Regions from separate parts of the Bacillus sp. WC2503 genome, predicted to be linked through region 2. Evidence: riboswitches for the same ligand, from Rfam matches in the RefSeq annotation. Region 2 holds a riboswitch; each other region holds the start of a gene.

Region 1 (6,133 bases), 1.3 Mb from region 2:
TTTTCATCCAAATGCAGAAAAACAATTCCAACCCGATGAACTCTCTGAAAAATTACTGTATCAAATGGAACATGAATTTGGAGTAAAGCCCAAAAATCATCTTCAATTTATGCAAAATAAGGGAGACATTAGTCTCGTGTATACAAGTCGTTATTTTCAACCTAATAGCGATTCGTTCGGAGAAAAGAATGTTTTTATTGGGCCGAGTATGATAAAGCGCAAAACAAATATAAAGTTTCCACTTGAATTGCTTTCAAAAAAGAAAGTTATTTATATTTCAATGGGAACACTTCTTGAAGGGCTCGAACCATTCTTTAATACTTGTATTGATGCTTTTTCAAATTTCGAAGGGATTGTAGTAATGGCGATCGGTGATAGAAATGATATTTCAAAAATTAAGCAAGCTCCAGACAATTTTATTATATCCCCTTACGTACCTCAATCAGAAATATTAAGTGAAGCAAATGTTTTTATTACACATGGTGGAATGAATAGTGTACACGATGCAATTCATTACAATGTCCCATTTGTGATAATACCGCATGATAAAGATCAACCAATGATAGCGCAAAGATTAACTGAACTTGAGGCAGCACATAGATTATTGAAAGAGCATGTTAATGTGCAAACTTTAAAAGAGGCGGTAACAGACGTTCTTTCAAATGAAAAGTATAAACATGGCATTCGAAAACTGAATGAAAGTTTTTTAGGGTGTGGTGGTTCCAAAAGAGCCATTGCAGTTATTGATGCTCTTTTAAATAAATAGTTCGGACAATATACAAGCATAGAGGCTCTACCTTTATGCTTGTATATTATTATCCAGCAAATTGTACAGCAGTATTTGCATGTAAAAAAGCAGTATCAAAAACAGGAACAGTAAGGTCATTTTGGGAAATAAGTAATGGTATTTCAGTACAGCCTAGTAATATACCTTCCGCACCGTTTTGAATTAATGAATTGGTAATTTGTATTAGTTTCTCTCTTGAAGTTTCTGAAATAATGCCTCTACTTAATTCGTTTAATATGACGTGATGGATAAAAGTTCTTTCTTCGTCATTTGGGATAATTGTCTCAATGTTATATTTTGCTAGTCGTGATGTATAAAAATCTTGTTCCATCGTTTGTTTCGTTCCTAATAGTCCGATACGTTTTATATTCTGTTCTACCATTTCTTTAGCACTTACATCACCGATATGAAGAAGTGGAATTGATATTGCTTGTTCTACTTCCTCAGCAAATAAATGGACTGTATTTGAACACATTAATAAACATTCCGCCCCGGACTTTTCAACCTTTTTAGCAACTGTGACTAATTCGTTTTTTACTTCTTCATATTGATGGTTTTGTAATAAAGTAGTTACTTCTCCAAAATCCATACTATATAAAACGAGCTTCGCATTTTGATCGTATTGAGAGAGTGTTAGCGTATTAATATGTTTATAGTATAGTGATGTAGATTCCCAGCTTAACCCACCAATTAAACCAATTACTTTCATCATACATTCCCCCTTGTAACAATTTCGAATCCATTATTTCATAATTCCGATAAGAATACAATGATTTAAATACACTATTTAATAAAAAATAAAAATAATTAGAAAAGTGTTGAAATTTATCTTTCTTAGTGCCATAATACGAATTACAAATTAATACTTATCCAGAGAGGTGGAGGGAACGGCCCTAAGAAACCTCAGCAACCCCTATGTGCATTCATAGGAAGGTGCTAATTCCGCAGAGGACACGATGTGTTTTTTGAAAGATAAGAGGATTCTTGCACGTGAAAGAAAATGACCTCTTATGTAAGAGGTCATTTTTTGTTGTATAGAAAGGGAGTGTCGATGCATAATTCATTATTAAAATAAATATAGAGTAATGAAAGCTGACTAATTTGAGAGGAGAATTGAAATGAACAAATTATCAACAAAGTTAGTAGTAGCAATCGGAATCGGAGCAGCTTTATATGGGATATTAGGACTTTGGGGATTTACTATTGCACCAAATACATTTATTAAACCTGGATTAGCTATATTAACCATTTTTGGAGCGTTATTTGGTCCAGTAGCAGGACTGTTAATAGGACTTATCGGTCATACCGTAACAGATACGATCTCTGGTGGGGGGATTTGGTGGGGCTGGGTTCTGAGCTCAGGAATTATTGGTTTTGCGATGGGGCTCATTCAAAAAAGAGGTGGGTTTAATGTGAAAAATGGGTCGTTTAGTAAGGGAGATATTTCTTATTTAGCAATTACTGGTTTAGTAGGTATTGTCATTGCTATTATATTTGCTGGGGTATTCGATATTATCGTGATGGGAGAACCGTTTGACAAAATTGTTATACAAGTATTAGGGGCAACCATTGCTGATGTTATTGTTTTCTTAGTTCTTGGATTACCGATTACAATTGGCCTAGCAAAATCGAATAAAAAACATACACATTTAAAAATTGAAAAGTAGGGATGTTAACATGCAACCAATTATTTCGTTTGAAGAATTCAGCTTTCAATATAAGCATGCTGCGCAGCCTACTTTGAAAGATATTACATTTCATATCAACCCTGGAGAAAAAGTACTAATTGCTGGACGAAGCGGTTCTGGGAAGTCGACATTAGCTCATTGTATTAATGGGCTAATCCCATTTTCGTATGAAGGGATTAGTACTGGTAACGTATTAATTGCTGGTAAAGACCCGAGGAAAGGCAGTATTTTTGAACAGAGTAAGCATATAGGAACAATATTACAAGATCAAGATGCTCAGTTTATTGGCCTTACAGTAGAAGAAGATGTCGCTTTTTATTTAGAAAATGAATGTGTAAATCAAGATGATATGAAAAAGAGTGTTGCAGACTCATTAACAAAGGTAAAGATGCATACTTTTCGTAAACAAAGTCCGCATGAATTATCAGGAGGACAAAAACAAACGGTTTCTCTTGCAGGTCTCTTAACAACAAATGCGGATATATTATTGTTCGATGAACCTTTAGCAAACTTAGATCCGCTAAGCGCCATACATACGATAGAACTTATGAAAGATATACATGCACAAACTAATAAAACAATTGTAATTATTGAACATCGAATAGAAGAAATATTAAAATTGGATTTAGATAAAATGATTTTAATTGATGAAGGTAAAGTCATTACGGTAGGGACTCCGGAAGAAATATTAGCATCAAATATATTGCCTCGTATTGGCTTAAGGGAGCCGATTTATATTGAAGCATTAAAGAGATTACATTTTGATAGTAATAATGCTGTAATATATCCACTGGAAAAAATTCAAAAGGAAAAAATTAGTGGCGTTTTAAAAGAATGGATGCAGAAGCAAGTTTTTTTAAAAGATGCTACTAAAAATAAAGAATTATTAAGAGTAGAGAATTTATCATTTTCCTATCCTAATAGACAAAGAGTATTGAAAAATATAAATTTTTCGATAAGTAAAGGAGAACTTATCGCTCTTTTAGGACACAATGGAGCTGGAAAATCAACATTAGCTCACAGTCTTATTGGTATAAATAAAACAAGTAATGCAGGGATTTTATTAGATGGAGAAAATATTAGTTCTTGGTCTATTCGTAAGCGTGGGGAGATGATCTCTTATGTGATGCAAAATCCAAATCATATGATTACACAACCTACTGTTTTAGAAGAGGTTTCATTCACATTAAAATTAAAAAAGTTTTCTAAGGAAGAAGTTAACTATAGAGCTGAAGAATCATTAAAAATCTGTGGTTTATATCCATTTCGTAATTGGCCAATTCAGGCATTAAGCTATGGGCAGAAAAAGAGATTAACTATCGCATCTGTATTAACAACAAATCCTAAACTTATCATATTAGATGAACCGACGGCTGGACAAGATTATTATCATTATAAACAGTTTATGTCATTTATTAGAAACCTGGCTAAAAAGGGAATATCCTTTATTTTCATAACACACGATATGAATCTAGCATTAGAATATGCAGACCGAGCGGTAGTTCTACATGAGGGAGAAATCATTGCGGATAATACTGCAACTACTGTATTAGGACATAAAGAAACGTTACAAAGAGCCAATCTAAGAGAGAGTTCTTTATTCGAGCTTGTTACATTTAGTGAAATTTCATGTCCAGAAAAGTTTATGGAACTTTATTGCGATGTTAGTAGGAGGGAGGAAAATGCATAATACGTATTTTCGTCGTATGGATGGGGCTGTGAAATTAGTTTTGTTTATATTTTGTATGACGCTTACTTTTATGTTTTTTGATTTTCGCATATTACTAATTTTATTTATGTTTGGATGTATCGGACTCTTACTTGCTAAAATTCCACTTCGTAAAATTTTACTTATTTTTACTGTTATATTTACATTTAGTTTATTAAACACTGTTATGATTTTATTAATTACACCGACTCATGGATCTGAATTAACTGGATCGTATACTTCGTTTTTACATATTGGTTATGCAACAATTACATATGAAACATTATTTTATGCAGTTACACTTTCATTAAAATATTTTACGTTGTTACCATTTACACTTATCTTTATTTACACGACAGATCCAAGTGAATTTGTAAGTGGCTTAAGTAAACTTGGTATTCATTATAAGATTACATATGCAATAAATATTGCACTACGTTATATACCTGATATTCAGTCCGAATATAAAATTATTAAACATGCGCAAGAAGCGAGAGGAGTAGCTTTTGAAAAAGGGGAAGCGAGCTTATGGATTCGTATGAAAAACCGTATTTTAATTTTCTGGCCGCTAATCATTCATTCTCTAGAAAGAATCGATACCGTTTCAAATGCAATGGATTTAAGAGGGTTTGGAAAGAAGGATAAACGTACGTGGTTCTATACAAGTAAAGCGGAAAGTGGTGATTTCATTGCTTTATTTACAGGTGTTTTTATTTTAATGGTTGCAGTATATTTAAAACTAAATGTATTTCAAAACTTTTGGTATCCATTTTAAAGCACTCGCAATCGAGTGCTTTTACTTATTTTTAAGTAGACATGCTCAAAAAAGGGATATATACATAATGTATAATACGAACCAGTTAAAATGATCAACTACCTATTAGTTTTCAAACCAAAAGGAGGAAAAAATATGAGTTACGGTGGTTCTTGTGGTTTTGGTGGAGGTTTCGCTTTATTAGTTGTGTTATTCATTTTATTAATAATTGTAGGATGCAGCTGTTGGGGCGGAGGATACTAATTTTTAATTAGTCTTCACAAATGTAAACTTAAAAAACATAGAAGATACTTATGTATCGAGACAAAGAAAAAAGGAGCTATTATGCTCCTTTTTTCTTTGTTATATATTTTTATCTTTTGGGAATGTAATCGTTAAAGCCGTTCCTTTACTAACGGTACTTTGGATTTTTAAATTACCATGCATCGTTTCAATAATTTTAACAGCAACCATCGTACCTAAACCAGTACCTTTTGATTTTGTACTAAAATAAGGTTCGCCAAACCTGTTAATTTGCTCTTGTGACATTCCAATTCCGCTATCTTCAATTCGTATTATAACTTTATTATTGCTTATGGTGGAGGATATATTTAAGGTACCACCATTAGGCATTGCTTCAATACTATTTTTTATTAAGTTTAAAAAACATTGTTGAAAGTGCTGTTTATTACCAACAATGTTTGCCTTTGAGAAATCTTTTGTAATATGTATCGTATTCATATTACATAATGGCAATATCATATTAATAGCTCGATTTAACTCTTGGTCTATTGAAATATGATCTAGTTTTTCTGGTGCTGGTTTAGCAAACGTTAAATAGTCATCAATAATCTCTTGCGCACGATTTAATTCTTCAAGTATATGTTCAATGTATTCGTCCCTTGATTCAGGAGATAAATTTGGTGTTTTTAAAAGTTGTGTAAATCCCTTTACGACAGTTAAGGGATTTCTTACTTCGTGCGATATACTAGCAGCAAGTTGACTAACGATCTCCATCTTTTCCATTTTAATTAATTTTGAGCGCATAAATACTGCATCTTTTAAAACTTCATTAAAATAAACAATAAATAACATTAAAGTAGTCGGTAATAATATGAAATAAATAATATATAAATTATTTACTTCAAATTCTGATAATGTTAGTACAATCACAGTTGTAAATATTGCTAGGAAAA
Region 2 (6,133 bases):
CTTTCACACTCTTTGCGGTCAAAAACAATCTCATATCTAACAAAAACTTTTGTGCTTCACTTGATAGCATTATTTTCTTCCCTTCCCTTCAAGTAGACGTTCTACACTACTTTGCATCGCTTCCCAGCGACCCATAAATTCATCCAGTTCATCTTCTCCCTTTTCTGTTAACGTATAATACTTCCTTTTTGGACCAGATGGAGATTCCTTCATTACACTTGATATTAGCCCCTCTTTTTGCATCCGTATTAACAACGGATAAATACTTCCCTCACTCGCCATTGTAAAACCATACTTCGCTAGCTTTTCACTCATTTCATAACCGTATATTTCACCTTCAGAAATAATAGCAAGTAAGCATCCTTCTAAAATCCCTTTCAGCATTTGACTTGTCGACATAATTGAAATCCTCCCACTATCTTGTTTTACAAGATAGTGGGAGGATTTTTTCCAAATGTTTGCAGGAATTTCGTAGTTCCCCCTCTAAATAGAGCAATGAGGGAACTTTTATTATGAAGGAGTGTTTTTCATCATGGTTACAAATCGAGTTGTCTTTTTAACAGGTGCTGCGAGTGGTATTGGTTATGAAATGGGGAATACCTTTGCAAAAGAAGGCGCAAAAGTTGTTATTACTGATCGCCTTGAAGATCGTGCGAAAGAAGCTGCTGAGCAATTACAAAAAGAAGGCTTTCAAGCTATCGGTTTACAATGTGACGTTACATCTGAAGAAGAAATTACAGTAGCGCTTTCTCAAACAGTTAGTCATTTCGGTTCATTAGACGTATTAATTAACAATGCAGGAATGCAACATGTTTCACCGATTGAAGATTTTCCAACTGAGAAATTCGAGCTTCTTATTAAAATTATGCAAATCGCTCCATTTATCGCCATCAAACACGCTTTTCCTATTATGAAAAAACAAAAATACGGCCGGATTATTAACGTCGCTTCTATTAATGGCCTTGTCGGATTCGCCGGAAAAGCTGCCTACAATAGCGCAAAACATGGCGTAATTGGACTGACAAAAGTTGCCGCATTAGAAGGTGCTACCCATGGAATTACTGTTAATGCACTTTGCCCTGGTTATGTCGATACCCCTCTTGTACGTAATCAACTACAAGACTTAGCTACTACACGAAATGTACCGCTTGAAAATGTTTTAGAAGATGTCATTTATCCACTTGTACCACAAAAACGTTTATTACAAGTACAAGAAATTGCTGATTATGCTATGTTTTTAGCGAGTGAAAAAGCAAAAGGCATAACTGGTCAAGCTGTCGTTATCGATGGTGGTTATATTGCTCAATAAAGTGAAACTTTAATCAGTGGGGCTTCATCCCCCACTGATTCGTAGCCCTCACCAATCGGGCTTTTACGGGCAGTTAATGCGTGATAAAAAAATAAAGTTTGCTCACGAAGAGCAAACTTTATTTTTTATCACGAGGATCATCGTACTTTAGTAATTGCTGTGGCAGTTTCTCTATCGCAACAGTTATCCCATCTAATTTACTTTCAATCCGATGGAGTAAATATAATGTTACAACAATTGGAAAGCCTACATTACCTATCATCCCGATCCACTCTTCCATCCTTCTCTCCTCCTTTCATTATATAAATAAGGGGAAAAGGCACATTTAGGCATAAAAAACAAGCTATTATGTATTAGCTTGTTTTTCAAATAATGATGCAATTTCTCGCTCATAATCTCCACGTATAATACCTTTCTCAGTAATAATACCTGTAATTAATTCATGCGGTGTTACGTCAAATGCAGGATTATAAACATCTGTACCAATCGGTGCCACTTGTTTGCCAAAAATTTTCGTAACTTCTGTTTCATCTCTTTCTTCAATAACAATTTCGGTACCTGTTTGTTTCGTAATATCAAACGTAGATAACGGAGCTGCAACGTAAAATGGAATTTCGAAATACTTTGCTAATATAGCTAAATTCATTGTTCCGATTTTATTTGCCGTATCTCCATTTGCGACAATTCGATCTGCCCCTACGATAATTGCATCAATTTCTTTCGTACGAATTGCATGAGCTGCCGTATTATCTGTAATAAGCGTCACATCAATACCCGCTTGCTTTAACTCCCATGTCGTTAAACGGCCACCTTGTAAAACCGGTCTCGTTTCACATGCATACGCATGTAAGTGTACACCTTTTTCTTTCCCGATATAAAACGGCGCTAATGCAGTACCATACCTTGCAGTTGCAATACTTCCAGCATTACAAATTGTTAAAATGTTATCACCGTCTGTAAAGCATGTTAACGCATGTTCCCCAATACTCCGGCATACCTCTTCATCTTCCTGCTGAATGCGAAGCGCTTCTTCTTCTAATGTTTTTTGCGCTTCTTTTATTGTAATAATCTCTCGAATAGATTCTCTCATACGATCAATTGCCCAAAACAAATTCACTGCCGTCGGTCGTGATGTCCCTAAATAGTTACAATCTCTATTAAATATCTTCTGAAATTCTTCAATATGTATCGTGTTATATTTTTTTGATGCAAGCGCCAAACCAAATGCTGCTACAATTCCAATTGCGGGTGCTCCGCGTACTTCTAGCATTACAATACTTTTCCATACCTCTTCAATAGTCGTCAACGTTTTATATTCTGTACTATACGGCAACTTTGTTTGATTTAATACCGCAATTGCATCACCTTTCCAACTTACAGACCTCGGAACAGTTACAAATGTACTCATGCTTTTATGCCTCCTGAAACTGTCTGTTGAAATAATGTTCGAAACAGTTGAATATCAGCACACTTAGATTCATATTTTATTAGTTCTTTTCCTAAGTACAGCGCTTGCTTCTTAGCTTGAATTCTTCTTTCTTTATTTGCTATTTCATCTAAATCCGCTACATGAGCTAAACCAATTGTTCTACGAATCAGTTCACATCCGGCAAATCCGACGGCATCAGTAAAGATATTTTGCAAAATAATTGGTAACCATTGTTTTTCTTTCGTATATGCTTCTACCCCTTCTCCAATCCATAACTTCGTAAAAGTTTCTACAAAATAACTCCATGTCTTTTCTATATGGAAAAATAGTACACTTCTCTTTTCTTCTTCTCTCGATAAAGCATTTAATAATAGATTTGCGATAAATTGACCGATATCAAAGCCAAATGGACCGTACGTTGCAAATTCTGGATCAATCACTTTCGTTTCAGAAGGTGATGAAAAAATACTACCAGTATGTAAATCACCATGAATAAGCGCTTCTTTTCTCGTTAAAAACTTATATTTATATTGTGCTACTTTTAGTTTTAAAATTTTGTCACTCCAAAGTTCATCAATCACTGACTGTAAATCTGACTCATAATCATTCGTATCGTAATGTCCAAACGGATCCGTAAAAACTAAATCTTCTGTAATTTTACTAAGGTCTGGATTTACAAATGTACCTTCTAGCATCCTTTTCTCTTCTGACTGTAAACCGAAATCTGAAGTATAAAATAAAACATGTGCTAGAAAACGACCGATATGCTGGGATAAAAGTGGATATCCTTCTCCATCTATTAATCCTTTTCTTGTAATTGTTAGTCTTGATAAGTCTTCTATTACTGTAACTGCTAACTCTTCATCATGACTGTACACTACCGGAACATAATCTGGTACATACTTCGCAAAAATTTTTAATGCCTTGCTTTCAATCGTCGCTCTTTTTATAGACAACGGCCAGCTCTCACCAACTACTTTCGCATATGGAAGTGCTTGTTTTATTATAATTGATCTCTCTCCATCAACTAATTTGAACACGTAATTTAAATTTCCATCTCCTATTTCATGACAAACTACATTCGCCTTCTTGTCAAAATATCCATGTTCTTTCGCATATTGTACAGCTGTTACTTCTGTTAATGAATAATATCCCATCGTCTTTTCCTCCTTTTTAAATTCAGAGGTTTTTCTAACGCAGAAAAACCTCTTTCCACTAAGAAAGAGGTTTGAAGTTTATCTTCTCCCCTCTTATCTGCCAGAAATTTTACTTTCTGCTGGAATTAGCACCGTGCCTTTTGGCGTCATAAACGCCCCATTTCACAATGGTATTACGGTCGGTTGCTGGGCTTCATCGGGCCAAATCCCTCCACCTGCTCTTGATAAGAGTTATATAATTTTTTAGAATTTTTAACTTTATGTTGAAGACTATACCAAGAATAAAAATCACTTGTCAATATTTTATTTGTATAGTTCTGGACGGCGATCTGCAAAAACTGGAATTCCTTTACGTACCTCTTTAATCTTTTCGAATGTAAGTTCTCCAAATAAAATGGATTCCTCTTTATTTGCCTCTACCACGACTTCACCCCAAGGATCCACAATTAGAGAATGACCTGCAAACTCATTATTCGGATCCTTTCCTGACCTATTGCATGCAACAACATAACATTGATTTTCAACTGCTCTTGCTTGCAATAGCAAACGCCAATGTGCTAAACGAACTAATGGCCATTCTGCTACAACGAAGAAAACTTTTGCCCCTTTAGCAGTATGAACGCGCATCCATTCTGGAAAACGAATATCATAGCAAATTGTGCCAGCGCACTCGATATCATCTAGTTTAAATTCACCTGTTTTATTACCCGCCATTAAATATTTGTGTTCATCCATAAGCTGAAATAAATGTACTTTACTATATTCATTGACTAGATCTCCTTCGTTGTTTACGACATACATTGTATTGGTAACCCCTTGCTCTGTTTGCTTTGCTATAGAACCACCAACAATATGTACACCATATTGCTTCGACCATTCTTTCAACCTTTCTTTCGTTTCTAATCCATCTCTATCTGCAATTTCAGAAAGCCTCGTTAAATCATATCCTGTTGTCCATAGTTCTGGTAAGACGATAACATCTGGTCTTTCCTTCATCGCTTCGCTTATTTTGTTTTTAGCGTTCTCCATATTTTTTTCTACATCTCCAAATACAATATCCATTTGAATACATGCGACTTTCATTTTTTCAGCCCCATTCTTAATTTTCTCTTTACAAAATACTGGAAAGATTATATCATTTGTCACTAGAATTGTAACAACTTTCAAAAGAGGTGGAAAGTATGAAATTATTTCAACCTTCTGAGATAGTAACATCATTGCCAACACAATTTTTCGCTTCACTTGTTGCAAAAGTTAACAAAGTCGTTGCGGCTGGTCACGATGTTATTAATCTAGGTCAAGGTAATCCAGATCAACCAACACCGCAGCATATCGTAAAAGCTTTACAACATGCTGCAGAAAAGACCATTCATCATAAATATCCGCCATTTCGCGGACACGAAAGCTTAAAAGAAGCCGTGGCAACATTCTATCAACGTGAATATGATGTAGTAGTAAATCCAAAAACTGAAGTTGCTATTTTGTTTGGTGGAAAAGCTGGATTAGTAGAATTACCAATGTGTTTTACCAATCCTGGTGATACGATTCTCGTTCCCGATCCAGGCTATCCAGATTATTTATCCGGAGTTGCTTTAGCAAAAGCACAATTTGAAACAATGCCGCTTATTGCCGAAAATAAATTTTTACCAGATTATACAAAAATTGATGACGCTATTGCGAAACAAGCAAAGTTAATGTTTTTAAACTATCCAAACAATCCTACTGGTGCTACTGTATCAAAAGATTTCTTTGATGAAACCATTCATTTTGCTAATAAACATAATATATTAGTCGTTCACGATTTTGCTTACGGTGCGATCGGATTTGATGGTCAAAAACCGGTTAGTTTCTTGCAAGCAGACGGTGCAAAAGATATAGGAATTGAAATTTACACATTATCCAAAACTTTCAATATGGCTGGATGGCGTATTGCTTTTGCCATAGGGAATGAAAGTGTCATCGAAACAATTAACCTATTGCAAGATCATATGTATGTTAGTATTTTTGGTGCAGTTCAAGACGCTGCCCGCGAAGCGCTATTAAGTTCACAATCTTGCGTCGTAGATCTTGTAAATAGTTACGAATCTCGAAGAAATGCTCTTATTTCAGCTTGTCACTCTATCGGTTGGAATGTAGACATCCCAACCGGATCCTTCTTTGCATGGCTTCCTGTACCAGAAGGCTATACATCTGAGCAATTTTCTGATATTTTGCTAGAAAAAGCACACGTTGCAGTTG
Region 3 (6,133 bases), 1.7 Mb from region 2:
ATCGATTCCTATTCCAGTACAATCTGCACTTGTAATGAAAAATCAAGCGCAATTCCACCCCCTCCTTTATTTGAAAACACTTTTAGAAAAGTTTGTGGAGATGGGAGGAAAGGTCTATGAACAAACAACAGCTATGGATGTGGAAAAAGGAGATTATCCACAAGTAATTACAAAAGAGGGGCATCGCATCACTTGTGAATATGTCGTCTCTTGTTCTCACTTTCCTTTTTATGATGCGAATAGCTTTTTCTTTACGCGAATGTACGCAGAACGCTCCTATGCTCTTGCAATAAAAGCAAAAACAGATTATCCAGGTGGCATGTATTTAAGTATTGATGATCCAAAACGCTCCTTACGCTATATAACAAACAATGGAGAAAAGTTGATTTTGATTGGCGGAGAGAGCCATAAAACGGGACAGGGAATAAATACGATGCTTCATTATGAAGCACTCTATTCTTTTGCTGAAGCAACTTTTGGATTAGATGAAGTTCCCTATAGATGGTCAGCGCAAGATTTGATTACGCTAGACAAGCTCCCTTATATCGGACATATTAACGAAAGCAATCCAAATATATTTGTTGCAACTGGATATCGCAAATGGGGAATGACAACAGGAACTGCTGCAGCTCATTTACTGAAGGATTCCATTCTAAAAGTCCACAGCCCATATAAAGAGCTGTTTGCACCATCACGCTTTCATGCAAATCCAGATATAAAAACATTCCTTTCTCAAAACATTGATGTTGCTAAACATTTAATTGAAGGGAAACTTGAAACTGCATTACGTAAACCAGAGGATCTTGAAGTTGGCGAAGGATCCGTTGTACATGTCAACGGTAAACGAGCAGGTGCTTATAAAGATAAAGAAGGAAAACTACATATCGTCGATACGACTTGTACACACCTCGGCTGTGAAGTTGAATGGAATAACGGTGATTGTACTTGGGATTGTCCTTGCCACGGTTCTCGTTTTTCAATTGATGGCGATGTTATGGAAGGGCCAGCAGATCAACCATTAAAACGAGTTGATAACGAATAAAAAAACAAAGAAGTTCAACAAGAATCCTGTTGAACTTCTTTGTTTTTCATGACACCTTTTCATATAAATTTCGACATAAGAAGGGGAATATTAACAGTAAATAAAATAATATATTCATCTACAAATAAAAGGGGTGAATACTATGCAACCTTCTGCTCCACCTCATCTAGAATCTACAGAAACTATCTTTTCAAGCTCTATTACAAAACTTGTTGTTTTTATTTGTTGGCTCGCCATTCTAGCTGACGGATATGATTTAGGTATTTACGGTGCCGTTCTGCCAAAGCTTTTAGAAGACAACAGCTGGGCACTATCACCAGCTCAAGCTGGAACAATTGCCAGCTATGCTCTATTTGGGATGTTTATTGGCGCTATTCTAATCGGAACCATTACAGATTTAATTGGACGAAAGTGGACACTTATATGCTGTTTAGCTCTTTTTTCTATCACAATGGGCTTAGCTGCAATTGCTCCTTCTCCTGAAGTATTTGGGCTATCTCGATTTATCGGAGGAATCGGATTAGGCGGTGTTATCCCAACGGCTTCCGCACTTACTGTTGAATATTCATCAAAAAAACGGCAATCTTTTATTTATGCTCTTATGTTTACCGGCTATCCTTTAGGTATCGTGTTAGGTGCTATTTTATCCATGTTTATGTTAGAAGATTTCGGATGGAGAATTATGTTTGGCATCGGAATGATTCCGCTACTCCTCATTCCTTTCATTATTCTTTATTTACCTGAGTCCATTCAATTTTTATTATCGCGGAATCGACAAGAAGAAGTGAACAAAATTCTTAATCGCTTTCAAATTGAATTCCATGTAAAAGATGAAATTTCTGAAGCACCATCTAATATACAAAAGAAAAATGGATTTCTTACGTTATTCTCAAAAGAATACATAAAAGCAACGCTACTTTTTTGGATCACTTATATAATGGGAATGTTTTTAATATACGGTTTAAATACTTGGTTACCACAGATGATGCGTCAGGCAGGATATCCTCTTGGATCTAGTTTATCATTTCTACTTATGCTAAATATTACTGCAGCTATCGGCGCATTATTTGCTGGGGCGATTGCCGATCGTATAGGAGCAAAAATTGTTATTAGCATCTCCTATCTTATGGCAGCCATATGTATTGGACTACTAACAATTAAACCATCTGTTACAATCATTTATCTTTTAATTGGTCTTGCTGGAATTGGATCAGTCGGTATTACTCAAATATTAAATGCTTATGTAACACAATACTTCCCATCACATATACGAGCTACCTCCTTAGGCTGGGGACTTGGACTTGGCCGAGTTGGTGCAATTGCTGGACCTATTCTTGTCGGTATTATTATGACAATGCAATATGACTTAGCATGGAATTTTTACTTATTCTCTTTTGCAGGTCTTATCGCAGCTATATCTGTTTTCTTTATTCCTACAAAATAAAGTGAAACTTTAATCAGTGTTGAGGTGCATCCCCAGCTGATTATTAGTCCACACCAATCAGGCGTTTACGGGCAGTAAGGCTCCCACAAATAGCGGGATAAAAAAAGAGCACAAATTTACTTGTGCTCTTTTTTATTTACTTCAAACAACATATTTCTAAATAGTGTATTCAAACTCTCAATATCAATCCCTAATCCCTTTTCAATCCCTTTCACGTATTGCTGATAATAATCAATTTGTTCTTCTAAAAATTGATTTAACACTTGAATTTTCAATCCAACATCTAATTCCGTACCCGCTTTTTTCTTTATTAACAACTTCTCAATCTCATTCAATACACTACGTTCTATAGATAGTTCTGTAATCAAACGATTAAATTCTACTGGAGGTAATGTCCCTTTCTCTTCTAGCCACTGACAAGCTAAAATAGGACGTAATACATAAAAGTACTTTTTCAACTTTACATTCTCGCCTTGCAAAAATTCACGATAATTTTTTGAAGCCATATGTAAGTAATGATATATCGTTGCTTTTGGATCAAAATTCTTTTCACTCATTTGCTGAAGCTGCTCTGGAAAGTTAGAGTTTTTCGAATAAAAAATTGGTGATCGAATCCACTCAAGTAAAGCTGGATTTGACTTCGCAAACAGTTGTAATGCCTTTTTAATATCCCAGCCACTTATATCTAAGTCATCACTAATTGGATATTCAATTACATCACGTTTATCATGAATTGATAAATACCATTCTACCGGATGTATATAAACAAACCTAACATCATAATCGCTATCTTTCGATGGAAATCCCCAAGCACGACTCCCCGATTCCACTGCAAATAAAATTTTCACATCATTCTCTTCTTCAATTCTTTCTAACTCTAATTCAATTTTTTCTCTCATTTCATACCATCCCCATTTTTTGATTATTTCCTTGGAAATTCGACAAATATACTATTAATTTTACTACACACTAAAATAACTGCCAGAATTTTTCTGACAGTTTAACAAAGACTATTTTTTCTTTTCAATTACAGTAGCGGTAATTCGTTCAAACTCTTTTTGAATTTCCTCTTTATATGCATCCACTTTTGAAAAATCCATGGCAGCAATATAAATTCGTTCTAATTTATCACGAACTGATTTTGCTTTTGCTAAGAAAGACATCGCCTCATTCATTTTTGCTTTATATTGAATGGAAACGTCACGAATTTCTGTAGCATACTTCTCATCCGTCCCCGGTTTAACAATAAGAGCATACATATCTATAATCTCATCACCCACGCGACTTGGAAAATATTCATGTGGTGCGGTACTATCAAAAATTGCAAATCCTAATTCTCTTACAATAACCATATCAAGACTATTCGGGTCAAATCCGCAATGATATACTTCAACGTCAAAACCTTTTTCTTCTGCTGCCTTCGATAACTTTTTGAGCATTGTTGATTTTCCAGAGCCCGGGCGTCCTTTTATAAAATAACGATGTGGCAATCCTTCTGTTAAATTAGGAACAAAATCAACTGCTCCTTTCGGTGTAGCAGCTCCTAAAAAACGATGTTTCACAATCGATTGTTGCCCCTTTTTATCTGCAAATAATTTCTGAATTAGCTGATCTGTTAGTTCATTTGCTTTATTAAAATCAATGTTATTAATATATATTTTCTCCCACTCATCATGTATAACTAATGCCTCTTTAAAACATCCGTAAGCAGATTTGAAAGCCTTGCTCGCTTCTGATACAAACCGTTCAATTTCTACCTTCTGCTTTCTTAATTTACCTGAGTCCCAAGCAACTCCTAAATTTATATACTCTTCAATAACTCCTGGCATTTTCGGCTCAATAACATGCGGTGATGTTCCATCAACAATTCCTACTTTTAATTTTGGAATAATCACCCCATCAACCGACTTATTATCAGAAGAACAATGCAAAAGCTCAATATCATATCCTTTTTCAACCCATTCACGACCTATTGCCTTAATTAAAGAAGATTTTCCCGTTCCTGGACCACCCTTTAAAATAAACAACCTATCTAGCCCTTTTAAATTCTCTTCGTATAAATTATGAAATCCTCTAGCTGTATTACCACCAGCATAATAATTTAACACATTCCCTGTCACTGCACTCACTCCTTCGCAACAGTCTACTTACATAAGCTACAATATGCGAGCAACTTTATTTGGGTGAACACCTAATTTGTATTGCATGAAAAAAGGAAATGAATTACAATTTAAATATCATGAATATTTCGAATTCCGAAACTGAATAAACCTTTATCAAGAGAGGCAGAGGGACCGGCCCTTTGAAGCCCAGCAACCTCAGTTTATAAGAACTGAATAGGTGCTAATTCCTGCAAAATGCATTGCATTTTGGAAGATAAAACGCAACTAGTATGTAAAGCCCATCTTTCTTGATCATGAAAGATGGGCTTTTTATTATTTGAAAAACATATATTGGAGGTATTTAAAATGAAAGTAATTGATCTATCACAAACGTTTGAAAATAATATGTCTCAATTTCCCGGAACACCAACAATCCAACTAGAAGCCATTACAAGCGTTGAAGAAACAGGATATCAAGTTACAGATTTCCATTCGGTCGTTCATGTCGGTACACATTGCGACGCTCCTGCGCATTTTATTTCTGGTGCAACAACGATTGATCAATTGCCCCTTGATCAGTTTGTAGGTGAAGCAGTTCTCATCGATGTCACTCATGTTCAAGAGAGAAAACTCCCTAAAGAAGTATTGCATAATGCCGACATAAAAAAAGACGATATTGTCATTTTCCATTCTAATCTATCTAATAAATGGAATACAGAAGCTTATGAGAAAGAAGCATTTTATCTTTCCGAAGAATTAGCTGAAGAACTAGTTGAATTAAAAGTAAAATCAGTCGGTTTAGATTTTATTTCTCCCGATGAGGTAACGACAGAAACATCACCCATTCATCACATACTGTTAGGCAATAATATTTTCTTAATTGAAAACTTAACAAATCTAGATGCTATTAAAGCGAAACGTTTCTTTTTCTCAGCAGCACCTTTAAAAATTAAAAATAGTGACGGTGCTTTCGCAAGGGCATTCGCTGTTATTTTTTAAAATATGGACTACAAAAAAGCAAAGATCATCACTGACCTTTGCTTCTATATTTTTTATTTACATTAAGGAAAAATTGTTCCAACCGGGGACGTACCCAAGCTAAATAATCTTTCTCTTTCTTCTTTGTACAAGCTATCTCTTCCCCATCTACCATTCCAACAAGTTCTAGCTCTAACAGTTGCCTCGTGAATGCTAGTATATTTACTTCTTCTGCTGGATACTCTTCTTTTAATTTCTCCTCAATTTCTCCCAATAAAAAACCGTCACGCATCATTGCCAATGCATCAATCCAAAGTGGCGGCATTTCATATTTTTCTCCTGTAATTGTATCTTTTACAATATAATTCTTTTGCTCTTTTCGAAATTGAATCGTGTGTAAGCATACAGTCGAATTTAATGTTAATTCCATCAATACCACCTCTTTCATCATATCTGCATAGAAAAAAGGATGCGCGGGCACCCCTTCTTTTCTTTTCATAACACTACCGAACCGTTACATGAGTAACCAATCTCATGTCGATATTTTCCTCCATTATAAACGAAGTA
Region 4 (6,133 bases), 1.5 Mb from region 2:
CTTTGACTAGGTTTCCGTTTTCTTTGCGGAAGTCAGTGCCCTCTGGGCTCTTTGCAAATTTCGCAGGAACCATTCCTTCAGCTGGAACAGCACCGTTATTTAAAATTGTTTCTACGTATGCTTTTTTATTCATTGCGCCGTTAATAGCAAGGCGTGCATGTTGATTTTTTAATACTTCATTTTTTTGATTGAGTCGTAAAAATTGAATGCCGACTTCAGCACGTTCTTTGAAGTTTGGATCGCCCTTATATTTATCAACAAACTCCGCAGTTAAAGCAACACGGTCAATTTGTCCTGAATCATATAAGTTAACTTCTGTAGACTTATCTTTAACGACATTGAAGTTGACTTCTTCTAATTTTACTGTTTTAGCATCCCAATAGTTAGGATTCTTCTTTAATTGGAAGCCTTGTTCGTGCTTCCAGTTATCTAATGTGAAAGCACCGTTGTAGATTAAATGATTTGTTTCTAAACCGTATTTATCACCTTGCGATTTTAAGTAATCTTCATTAATTGGTAAGAATGTTGCAAATGTCGTTAAGCTTAAGAAGTAGGGAACAGGACGGTCTAGTTGTACTTCTAAAGTTTTGTCATCAAGGGCTTTGACACCTAATTGATCAAGTGGTAATTGTTTTTGATTTATTTGTTTTGCATTCTTTATATCGAAGAATAAGAATGCGTATTCGGCAGCTGTTTCAGGATTTACAGCACGTTGCCAAGCGAAGGCGAAGTCTTTTGCTGTAACAGGAGTACCGTTTGACCATTTCGAATCACGAAGATGGAATGTATATTTTGTTTTATCAGGACTAACGTCAACCGACTCAGCGACACCAGGAATTGGTTTATTATCTTCGCCCATTGCATATAAACCTTCAAAAACATTTCGCATTACGTTCATGGATTCCCCATCCGTTGCTTTCGCAACATCCATTGTTGGAATTTCTGAAGCAAATGATAAGTTAATTGCTTGTTTATCAGGTGCTTTATCGTTTGCTTTTGCTCCGCTTGCATTATTTTTATTTCCCCCACAAGCAGTTAGTAGTAGACTTGCCCCTAAAACAGATGCAACAACAGGTACAACTTTTTTCTTCATTGTTCGTTCCTCCCTAAATGTGTTGTTCATAACGTCATATTGTCCATGTCTTGAAGTAGCTATAGAAAGAGATAAAACCTAGTATAAATATTTGTTTATAGGTAATCATGTGTTCTATATGTATATACATGTTGAACTATAATGTATCGTCATATGTTTCAACATAGTAGATATTATATTTTGATGGTTAAATATTTCGTTTCTTTGATTATTTAGAATATTAACACCAGAAAGAACTATATGTCAATAATAAAAACAAAGCGTTAATTTCTTGGAATAATATATTGAAAAAGTAGATTCACTCATATTAAGGAATCTACTTTTAATATATTTTGTCAAAAAAACAATGGGAGTTGGTGGAAATACGTTGTTTAAAGTTTCACTTTATTTTTCAATTTTTGCCCATTTGAAGTTTAATTGACCTGCAAAGTCTACTTGTACAATGCCTTTCACATAAGATTTCTCTAAATAAGATTCGCCTTTTTGGTAAAGAGGAGCAATAACAGAGTCTTTAAATAATATTTTCTCTGATGCTAGTAATGCATCAAAGCGGGCTTTTTCATCACCAGCTAAAGTAGTTTTCACCTTTTCAATTGCTTCGTCGAACTCTTTATTAGAGTAATGATCTAAGTTGTAAGGGTTATTCGTTGTAAACAATTCAAGGAATGTAATTGGATCAGCAAAGTCAGGGCTCCAACCATCAATTCCGATTTCGTAGTCACCTTTTAATAAGAGTGAAACTTGTTGTTTACGTGGTTGCGGTTTTATATTTACTGTTAAGCCCTCTAAATTCTTTTCTAATTGACCTTTTAGAAACTCACCAGTCTTCTTCTCAAGGTCACCGTCACTTGTTAATAATTCTAATGTTATCTTTTCAGAACCTAGTTCTTTTTTTGCTTTTTTCCATAATTCTTGTGCAGATTTCGTATCAACTTTTGTTAAATCGCCGTTTGTAGCACGGAAGTCTTTTCCATCAGGACCTTTTGCAAAGTTTTTTGGCACAAGACCAAAGGTTGGTGTAGAGCCATCATTTAATAACGTATTGACAAAGGACTTTCGATCAATCGTTTGATCAATTGCTTGGCGTGCAGAAACGTTTTGAAGTACTTTGTTTTGTTGATTCATACGTAAAAATTGTACCCCTACGTTCGGACGTTCTTTAAAATTAGCATCCTTTTTATATTTATCAACGAAGTCAGATGTTAGTTTTATACGGTCTAATTGTTTAGATTCGAATAAATTTACTTCTGTTGATTTTTCTTTTACGATGTTGAAATTGATTTCTTCGATTTTGACAGTATCTTTATCCCAGTAGGTAGGGTTTTTCTTAAATTTAAAGCTTTGTTCATGCTTCCAATCACTTAGTGTAAAAGCTCCGTTATACAAAATTGTATTATCTTCTAAAGCGTACTTATCACCTTGTGTTTTAAAGAATTCCTCGCTAATTGGTAGAAATGTTGGGAACGCCGTTAAGCTAATAAAGTACGGAACAGGACGCTCTAATTCTACCTCAAACGTATAGTCATCAACTGCTTTTACACCAAGTTGATCGGCTGGAAGCTCTTTGTTGTTAATTTGTTTTGCGTTTTTAATATCAAAGAATAAAAATGCATATTCAGAGGCTGTTGCTGGATCAACAGCTCTTTGCCAGGCGAAGACGAAATCTTTCGCTGTAACAGGAGTACCGTTTGACCATTTTGAATCTCGCAGGTGGAATGTGTACTTCGTTTTATCGCCACTTACTTCATGGGATTTTGCAACGCCAGGGACAGGTTTGTTACCTTCACCAAGATTATACAAACCTTCAAATACGTTTCTCATTACTTGACCGGAATCAGTATCTGTAGCACGAGCTGTATCCATTGTTCGTATTTCAGAAGGTGAAGATAAGTTTAAAACCTGTTTACTAGATGCCTCGTCTTTTGCATTTGCTCCGCTAGCTTCGTTTTTATAACTACCGCAACCAGTTAATAAAATACTTACTCCTACAACTGATGCGATACCGGGTACAAACTTCTTTTTCATTTGATTTTCCTCCTAAATAATTAAGTTTGGATGATGATGAGGGAAATGAAAAATAAAAAAATCCCTCTTTTCTGATTGAGAAAGAGGGATTTTCACATACAAGTTATGTACCCGTATATAAACGAAGTCCCTCATTCTATCTTTCAAGCATAAAGCTTGCAGGAAGTGGCACAGTATTCAAAATGAACCTGCTGCCGAGGTTTCAAAGGGCCAGTCCCTCCACCTCTCTTGATACAATGAGTAAACGAATGAATTTTATTAATTTTTGTGTTTCTTTGATAATTCAAAATCTTACACCTTGGATAATGAAGTGTCAATCAAATGAAATATAGTTTAAATTTTCAGTTTTTTTAAAAGTGAAAAAACCACTGCACATGGCAGTGGTTTTTCTGCTAGAAGTTAAAGTTATCTGGATCTGGACCGACGCGATGATTTTCATTCAAAGCTTGAATTGCTTTCATATCATCCGAGCTTAATTCAAAATCAAAGATGTTTGCATTTTCAATAATGCGGTGCTCTTTAATTGATTTAGGAATCGTTACAACTTCATTTTGTAAATCCCAGCGTAAAATAACTTGTGCAGTTGATTTACTATATTTTGTCGCAATTTCTTGTAATGTTGGATGATCCAGTAGTTGCCCTTGCATTAATGGTGACCAAGCCTCGAGCTGGATGTTATGTTCTTTACAGAAAGCATGTAATTCTTCTTGTGCTAAACGAGGGTGGTATTCCACTTGGTTGACCATTGGCTTAATTTCAGCAATTTCAAATACGTCTTGTAAGTGGTGAATGTGGAAATTACTCACACCGATAGCACGAACACGACCATCTTTATAAAGCTTTTCTAACGCTTTCCATGATTCAGTATATTTCTCTTTTACAGGCCAATGTACTAAATATAAATCTAAATATTCTAGGCCTAATTTCTCTAATGTAGTTTCAAATGCTTGAATTGTTGTTTCATAACCTTGATCGCTATTCCATACTTTTGAAGTGATAAATAGCTCTTCACGAGGAATATCAGATTCGCGAATTGCTTGACCAACGCCTTCTTCATTTTGATAGATTGCTGCAGTATCGATGCTGCGGTATCCGTTTTTAATAGCTGCTTTTACAGAATCAATTACTTCTGATCCGTCCTCTACTTTAAACACACCTAAACCGAACCAAGGCATTTTTACACCATTATGTAATGTTGTATAGTCTTTTAAACTTGTTAAATTCATATTATTTCCCCCTAGCTTTTTTATTTGTTGCTTCAACTGCTTGTTGAATGACTTCTGAAAAATTATTTTCATATAGAACTTTTAAGCCTTCAGCAGTTGAACCTCCTGGTGTTGTTACTTGTTCTCGGAGCATAGCTGGATCTTCGTTTTGTTGGAGCATAGCGGCAGAACCAGCAATCATTTGAATGACAAGGTGGTTTGCCGTTTTCTCATCAATTCCATAGTTTTTCGTCGCTTCAATTAAACCTTCAGCAAAGTGATAGAGAAAAGCAGGTGCACTACCAGTAATGGCGGTAAGTTGATGAACTTCCTCTTCAGTACAAAACTGTGAGGTACCAATACCTTTTAAAAGGAGTTGTAGCGTTTCTTGATGCGTTTCACCTACGGAATGTCCCGTCGTATATAAGGAGATGGACTTTCCGATTTCGGCAGCTGTATTTGGCATAATCCAGGCAACAGGTGTCCCTTGAGGAAGCCGTTTTTCTAAATAAGATGGTCCAATTCCGGCAGCAACGGTCACAACGAATTGCTCAGTTAGAAGAGGAGATAACTCCTGTAATAACTGTTCATGTGCAGCTGGTGGCATTGCTAAAACAATCGTATCAACGGATGTAATATGCTGCTTCCAGTCTGTAGTGATGGACACATTATATCGCCCTTGTAATTGTTCTAGTTTTTCTATGTTGCTTCGGTTGGAAACGATAATTTCTTCGATATATTCTTTACTCGTTTTAAGTAACCCGGAGAAGATAGCTTCTGCCATACGACCGGCACCAATAAATAAAATTCGATGTTTAGTAAGCATATCCTTTATTCCCTTCTAGTAGAGATATGTTATAAAAAACGATACCATTTTTAAGAGAATTTTGTAAAAAGAAAAGACTTACCGTATATGGAATAGATAATGAGGGGGTTTTTGAATAAGGGAATTCATGATAAAAATAAGAGGAGTTCCTTATACTGGTGATATGGAATTTATTACACATCTGGGGAGAGATAAATATGGTTAGAAGTCCACTTTTTTTACTCATTTCTAGTATTATTTGCGTATTGGTTGGATTTTACATTCAATCGAGTTATATTGAAATTTTCGCATCGGTTATGGGGATTGTTAATGTTTGGTTATTAGCAAGAGAAAAAGTATCCAACTTTTTATTTGGTATGATTACTGTTACATTATTTCTGTATATTTTCATTATACAAGATTTATATGCAATGGCAGTATTAGCAGTCTTTCAATTTATATTTAATGTATATGGTTGGTATTATTGGATTGCACGTAGTGGGGAAGAAGAGGTAAAAGCAACTGTCCGTTTAGATTTAAAGGGGTGGACCTTTTATATAATTTTTATTTTAGTTGCTTGGGTTGGTTGGGGCTATTATCAAGTCCGTCATTTAGAATCGACAAGTCCATATTTAGACGCTTTAAATGCTGTATTAGGAATAGTAGCTCAATTTATGCTAAGTCGAAAAATCTTAGAGAACTGGCATTTATGGATTTTGTATAACGTAGTTAGCATTGTAATTTATATTTCCACTGGTTTATATGTCATGCTAATACTAGCTGTTATTAATCTCTTTATATGTGTAGCTGGTTTGCTAGAGTGGAAGAAGAACTATAAAGGACAAGTGCGTGTAAATAATTATATTTAGAAAATAATTAAAATCGAAAAAACCCCTGGGACACATATGCCTCAGGGGTTTTTAATAGAATATAAGTTTATGCTTTTGTTAGACCAAGTAATACAGCGCCGCCGATAATTAAAACACTACCTAGTGCAATAAAGAT

The links. A riboswitch is a leader RNA that binds a small molecule or an ion and turns the genes downstream of it on or off. The one in region 2 is predicted to bind S-adenosylmethionine.
Region 1: linked by a shared signal. The riboswitch ahead of ACUN26_RS09975 (ECF-type riboflavin transporter substrate-binding protein) and the one ahead of mtnK (S-methyl-5-thioribose kinase) in region 2 are both predicted to bind S-adenosylmethionine.
Region 3: linked by a shared signal. The riboswitch ahead of ACUN26_RS25970 (cyclase family protein) and the one ahead of mtnK (S-methyl-5-thioribose kinase) in region 2 are both predicted to bind S-adenosylmethionine.
Region 4: linked by a shared signal. The riboswitch ahead of ACUN26_RS24995 (peptide ABC transporter substrate-binding protein) and the one ahead of mtnK (S-methyl-5-thioribose kinase) in region 2 are both predicted to bind S-adenosylmethionine.

The regions. Positions count from the first base shown of each region.
Region 1 covers NZ_JBQYMD010000001.1:1,956,042-1,962,174, forward strand. Annotated here, with positions in the region: gene ACUN26_RS09965 (macrolide family glycosyltransferase) at 1-766, shown strand, start outside; gene ACUN26_RS09970 (aspartate/glutamate racemase family protein) at 816-1,499, opposite strand; SAM riboswitch class I at 1,651-1,766, shown strand; gene ACUN26_RS09975 (ECF-type riboflavin transporter substrate-binding protein) at 1,906-2,454, shown strand; gene ACUN26_RS09980 (ABC transporter ATP-binding protein) at 2,465-4,165, shown strand; gene ACUN26_RS09985 (energy-coupling factor transporter transmembrane component T family protein) at 4,158-4,958, shown strand; gene ACUN26_RS09990 (YjcZ family sporulation protein) at 5,094-5,201, shown strand; gene ACUN26_RS09995 (sensor histidine kinase) at 5,301-6,133, opposite strand, start outside.
Region 2 covers NZ_JBQYMD010000001.1:3,295,291-3,301,423, forward strand. Annotated here, with positions in the region: gene ACUN26_RS16750 (DUF1129 domain-containing protein) at 1-70, opposite strand, end outside; gene ACUN26_RS16755 (PadR family transcriptional regulator) at 70-399, opposite strand; gene ACUN26_RS16760 (3-hydroxybutyrate dehydrogenase) at 533-1,309, shown strand; gene ACUN26_RS16765 (YvrJ family protein) at 1,428-1,589, opposite strand; gene mtnA (S-methyl-5-thioribose-1-phosphate isomerase) at 1,656-2,717, opposite strand; gene mtnK (S-methyl-5-thioribose kinase) at 2,714-3,895, opposite strand; SAM riboswitch class I at 3,986-4,126, opposite strand; gene ACUN26_RS16780 (carbon-nitrogen family hydrolase) at 4,199-5,062, opposite strand; gene ACUN26_RS16785 (pyridoxal phosphate-dependent aminotransferase) at 5,077-6,133, shown strand, end outside.
Region 3 covers NZ_JBQYMD010000001.1:5,022,021-5,028,153, reverse strand. Annotated here, with positions in the region: gene ACUN26_RS25990 (FAD-dependent oxidoreductase) at 1-1,042, shown strand, start outside; gene ACUN26_RS25985 (MFS transporter) at 1,185-2,486, shown strand; gene ACUN26_RS25980 (nucleotidyltransferase domain-containing protein) at 2,603-3,385, opposite strand; gene ACUN26_RS25975 (PRK06851 family protein) at 3,497-4,606, opposite strand; SAM riboswitch class I at 4,757-4,869, shown strand; gene ACUN26_RS25970 (cyclase family protein) at 4,955-5,587, shown strand; gene ACUN26_RS25965 (hypothetical protein) at 5,616-5,996, opposite strand.
Region 4 covers NZ_JBQYMD010000001.1:4,824,060-4,830,192, forward strand. Annotated here, with positions in the region: gene ACUN26_RS24990 (peptide ABC transporter substrate-binding protein) at 1-1,093, opposite strand, end outside; gene ACUN26_RS24995 (peptide ABC transporter substrate-binding protein) at 1,478-3,118, opposite strand; SAM riboswitch class I at 3,252-3,356, opposite strand; gene ACUN26_RS25000 (aldo/keto reductase) at 3,511-4,344, opposite strand; gene proC (pyrroline-5-carboxylate reductase) at 4,346-5,149, opposite strand; gene pnuC (nicotinamide riboside transporter PnuC) at 5,347-5,997, shown strand; gene ACUN26_RS25015 (GRP family sugar transporter) at 6,065-6,133, opposite strand, start outside.